DNA from 2 places in the Psychrobacillus sp. FSL K6-2836 genome. Region 2 is predicted to be linked to the other one. Evidence: a T-box and tRNA genes for the amino acid it is inferred to sense, from the RefSeq annotation. Region 2 holds a T-box; the other holds one or more tRNA genes.

Region 1 (2,368 bases), 320 kb from region 2:
AGGGCCATCGCTCAACGGATAAAAGCTACCCCGGGGATAACAGGCTTATCTCCCCCAAGAGTCCACATCGACGGGGAGGTTTGGCACCTCGATGTCGGCTCATCGCATCCTGGGGCTGTAGTCGGTCCCAAGGGTTGGGCTGTTCGCCCATTAAAGCGGTACGCGAGCTGGGTTCAGAACGTCGTGAGACAGTTCGGTCCCTATCCGTCGTGGGCGTAGGAAATTTGAGAGGAGCTGTCCTTAGTACGAGAGGACCGGGATGGACACACCGCTGGTGTACCAGTTGTTCTGCCAAGAGCATCGCTGGGTAGCTATGTGTGGACGGGATAAGTGCTGAAAGCATCTAAGCACGAAGCCCCCCTCAAGATGAGATTTCCCATTACGCAAGTAAGTAAGATCCCTCAAAGACGATGAGGTAGATAGGTTCGGGGTGGAAGCGTGGCGACATGTGCAGCTGACGAATACTAATCGATCGAGGACTTAACCAAATTTGTTTATCGTAACAATGTCGTTTATCCAGTTTTGAAAGAATAAATTTTTTATTAAAAAACTCTTGCAATATTCTACAGGGTTGTTATAATAAAACTTGTCTTTCAATAATTATTCAGGTCTAGTGATGATGGCAAAGAGGTCACACCCGTTCCCATACCGAACACGGAAGTTAAGCTCTTTAGCGCCGATGGTAGTTGGGGGTTTCCCCCTGTGAGAGTAGGACGTCGCTGGGCTTGCAAATAATACATAAATTACCCAGGAGGATTAGCTCAGCTGGGAGAGCATCTGCCTTACAAGCAGAGGGTCGGCGGTTCGAGCCCGTCATCCTCCACCATAATATTTTACTCCTGCCGGAGTAGCTCAACTGGTAGAGCAACTGACTTGTAATCAGTAGGTTGAGGGTTCAAGTCCTTTCTCCGGCACCATTTTTCGAGCCATTAGCTCAGTTGGTAGAGCATCTGACTTTTAATCAGAGGGTCGTAGGTTCGAATCCTACATGGCTCATCACTTTTTATAGTGAATATATATTGCGGGTGTGGCGGAACTGGCAGACGCACTAGACTTAGGATCTAGCGCCGCAAGGCGTGGGGGTTCGACTCCCTTCACCCGCACCATTTAATTTAATAACCGAGCGGAAGTAGTTCAGTGGTAGAACACCACCTTGCCAAGGTGGGGGTCGCGAGTTCGAACCTCGTCTTCCGCTCCAAAGATTCACTAAAGTGCCGGGGTGGCGGAACTGGCAGACGCACAGGACTTAAAATCCTGCGGTAGGTGACTACCGTACCGGTTCGATTCCGGTCCTCGGCACCACTTTTATGAAACATTGCGCTCGTAGCTCAATTGGATAGAGCACTTGACTACGAATCAAGAGGTTGCAGGTTCGAGTCCTGCCGAGCGCACCATATAACGGGAAGTAGCTCAGCTTGGTAGAGCACTTGGTTTGGGACCAAGGGGTCGCAGGTTCGAATCCTGTCTTCCCGACCAGTTATTATTTTTGGGGCCTTAGCTCAGCTGGGAGAGCGCCTGCCTTGCACGCAGGAGGTCAGCGGTTCGATCCCGCTAGGCTCCACCATTTATAAAAAGTTTGAAAATCTTGGCGGTGTAGCTCAGCTGGCTAGAGCACTCGGTTCATACCCGAAAGGTCGTGGGTTCGACTCCCTCTGCCGCCATCTTAAGGACCTTTAGCTCAGTTGGTTAGAGCAGACGGCTCATAACCGTCCGGTCGCAGGTTCGAGTCCTGCAAGGTCCACCAACAATATCTTGGAGGAATACCCAAGTCTGGCTGAAGGGATCGGTCTTGAAAACCGACAGGCGGGTCATACCGCGCGGGGGTTCGAATCCCTCTTCCTCCTCCATTTTCATCTTATTGTTTGTGGAAGTAATAAATTATCCTTAAGTATTGTATTGTCGCGGGGTGGAGCAGTGGTAGCTCGTCGGGCTCATAACCCGAAGGTCGCAGGTTCAAATCCTGTCCCCGCAACCAAATGGTCCCGTGGTGTAGCGGTTAACATGCCTGCCTGTCACGCAGGAGATCGCCGGTTCGATCCCGGTCGGGACCGCCATTTATTTATATAAGTTTCAAACCTTATACATATTAATTATTGATTTAGGATAAGCAAAAGGCTTAGCGTAAATCGATTAGAAGTTTGGAATAAGCAAGCAGGTCGAGGAAGCAATCGAGCGAAAGAAGGAGCGTACTAAAGTACGTGACTGATTGAACGAGTGAAGTTGACGAAGAGATGCGTAGCTTAGTGCAAACTGAAGAGGCTCAGTAGCTCAGTCGGTAGAGCAAAGGACTGAAAATCCTTGTGTCGGCGGTTCGATTCCGTCCTGAGCCACCATAGTAATGCGGGTGTAGTTTAGTGGTAAAACCTCA
Region 2 (2,368 bases):
TGGAAATAAAACACAATCTTTAATTGTATCGCTATCCGTAAGTACCATTAACAATCGTTCAATCCCAAATCCCCAACCAGAAATCGGAGGCAAACCATATTCCATAGCTAATATGTAGTCTTCATCCATTTCCATTGCTTCTGAATCGCCACCACTTTTCAGAATGGCTTGTGCCTCTAAACGTTTTCTTTGTTCAATGGGATCAACTAATTCTGAATAAGCATTGATAATCTCAGCACCATTCACTACTAATTGAAATCGATCTGTAATTGCTGAATTGTCATCATTTGCTCTTGCCAATGGTGATAAATCAATAGGGTGTTTGATTAAAAATGTTGGTTTTATTAATTGTGGACGACACATTTTTTTATATAGAAGATCAATAAAATTCCCTCTACCTAAAGTCTCTACATTCTCATGCTCTAAATAAATGTTTTTTTGCTTTGTTTCATAATATAAGTCTTTTACATCTGGATACAAATCAATATCAATACCCGTATCTTTTAGAATTAAATCCCTAAATGAAACAACGTTCCACTCTAATGAAAAATCAATCATTTGTCCTTTTATACTAATAATTGTTGTATTAAATGTTTGTTGAAGCACATATAAAATCATTTCACGCATGAGTTCCATTGTATCCTCATAGTTCCAATAAGCTGCATAGCCTTCAACCATTGTAAATTCTTGAAGGTGTTGAGGACTAATTCCTTCATTTCTAAAGCATTTAGCAAATTCAAATACTTTTGTAAAACCACCTACAATTAGTCTTTTTAAGTAGGTCTCTGGTGCAATTCGTAAATTTAATTCCGTATCTAACGAGTTATGATAAGTTCTAAATGGGCTTGCTAAAGCACCAGAGGAAGTATGTTGTAACACAGGTGTTTCTACTTCTAAGAAGTTTTTTTCTTCTAAAAATCTACGAACTGCCCGCACTAATTTTGTTCGTATTAACATGCGATTTTGCGTTTCCTTTGTCATCATTAAATCTAAATAACGTTGTCTATAACGGGTGTCAATATTGCTTAATCCATGCCATTTATCTGGTAGTGTGTGTAAAGCTTTTCCAAGCAAAACATAATTTTCGATACGGAGCGTTTTTTCGTTCGTGTTCGTAGAATACATATTTCCTTCAACACCAATAAAATCACCTATATCAAAAAAGTCGATGAAATCATTAAAAGCTTGGTCCCCAATCTCTTCTTTTTTCAGAAGAAGTTGTAAATTACCTTGAATGTCTGAAATTGTGATGAAACTAAATTTACTAAACTGACGAATCCCCATGATTCTTCCTGCAACTCGAACCCCTAATGTTCCATCCTCAAGTGAAGATGCTTTGTAAAGTTCGTAGTTTGTCGAAAATCTTTCAGGATATACTGGTACCCCCTGCGATCTTAAAGTCTCTAATTTTTCTATTCTAAGGGTTGTTTGTTCATTACTCACTCTATTGCACTCCATTCCTATAGTTTGTATTTTAAATTTTTATAATTCGGATTCATATTTCTAAACAACAAAAAAACTCCCACCCCCAAGATTATTCATCTTGAGGACGAGAGTTTATAGCTCCGTGTTACCACCTCAGTTTATTGATATGTCGCCATATCAACCTCTTCGGGTACGGCAATTTAATAGTAATTGATTATACCCTATCTCTTTAACGGGAGATCCCGTCGCAGTATCACTAAGCAATCAATCTTAGATCCGTGCGAAGCTCTGAGCCTTTTTTCATAAAGATCATTATTACTCCTTCCCACCTACAGGAGCTCTCTGGAAATAAAGAATCAAAATTACTCTTCTCATCATAGCCGAATATTCTATTAATTATAAATACATTAGCCTAAAGAAATGATTAAGTCAATGTCAATACGTATATTATAGGGTTAATTTTCTTGTTCAACTAAACCGCAGTGTTATTTGAAGTACATTCCTTCACTTTGAGTTGGAACTAATTTAATCAGAGGCAGGTTAGTTGTCATATTTCCATTTTGCGATAGATCATCTTTTCCTTAAACATAGCCTAACTAAAAAAGCGTAAAGGCTTTATACCTTTTACGCTTTTCTTTTACTCAAATGTAGGCTTATAAAATGAACGATTTTCAAGTGGGAATAATCGCTCGGTGAATTCACCTGGGTTTGTTTTATCTAGTGCACGATTGAGCATATTCATTTTTGCATCAATATTATCGATATAATGCAGCATCTCAGCTTCACGGAGTGCAGGACGTTTTGGGCTACCCCATTCTTCTTTACCATGATGAGAGAGCACCATATGCTGCAGAAGCATTACTTCTTCGCCTTCGATTTCTAGCTCTTCTGCTGCTTTAGAAATTTCATTGACCATGATTGTAATATGTCCAAGTAAATTCCC

The links. A T-box is a leader RNA that pairs with one kind of tRNA and senses whether it is charged. The one in region 2 lies ahead of lysS (lysine--tRNA ligase), so its partner is inferred to be a tRNA-Lys.
Region 1: it encodes a tRNA-Lys, which carries the amino acid that the T-box ahead of lysS (lysine--tRNA ligase) is inferred to sense. The anticodon was not compared.

Annotation. Positions count from the first base shown of each region.
Region 1 covers NZ_JBBOOM010000001.1:3,617,443-3,619,810, forward strand. The annotation lists rRNA gene MKY37_RS17395 (23S ribosomal RNA) at 1-488, shown strand, start outside; rRNA gene rrf (5S ribosomal RNA) at 610-725, shown strand; tRNA gene MKY37_RS17405 (tRNA-Val) at 751-826, shown strand; tRNA gene MKY37_RS17410 (tRNA-Thr) at 842-917, shown strand; tRNA gene MKY37_RS17415 (tRNA-Lys) at 924-996, shown strand; tRNA gene MKY37_RS17420 (tRNA-Leu) at 1,022-1,106, shown strand; tRNA gene MKY37_RS17425 (tRNA-Gly) at 1,124-1,198, shown strand; tRNA gene MKY37_RS17430 (tRNA-Leu) at 1,214-1,302, shown strand; tRNA gene MKY37_RS17435 (tRNA-Arg) at 1,318-1,394, shown strand; tRNA gene MKY37_RS17440 (tRNA-Pro) at 1,400-1,476, shown strand; tRNA gene MKY37_RS17445 (tRNA-Ala) at 1,489-1,564, shown strand; tRNA gene MKY37_RS17450 (tRNA-Met) at 1,588-1,661, shown strand; tRNA gene MKY37_RS17455 (tRNA-Ile) at 1,668-1,744, shown strand; tRNA gene MKY37_RS17460 (tRNA-Ser) at 1,755-1,847, shown strand; tRNA gene MKY37_RS17465 (tRNA-Met) at 1,901-1,975, shown strand; tRNA gene MKY37_RS17470 (tRNA-Asp) at 1,979-2,054, shown strand; tRNA gene MKY37_RS17475 (tRNA-Phe) at 2,258-2,333, shown strand; tRNA gene MKY37_RS17480 (tRNA-Gly) at 2,341-2,368, shown strand, end outside.
Region 2 covers NZ_JBBOOM010000001.1:3,298,086-3,300,453, reverse strand. The annotation lists gene lysS (lysine--tRNA ligase) at 1-1,443, opposite strand, end outside; T-box leader at 1,543-1,812, opposite strand; gene yhaM (3'-5' exoribonuclease YhaM) at 2,063-2,368, opposite strand, start outside.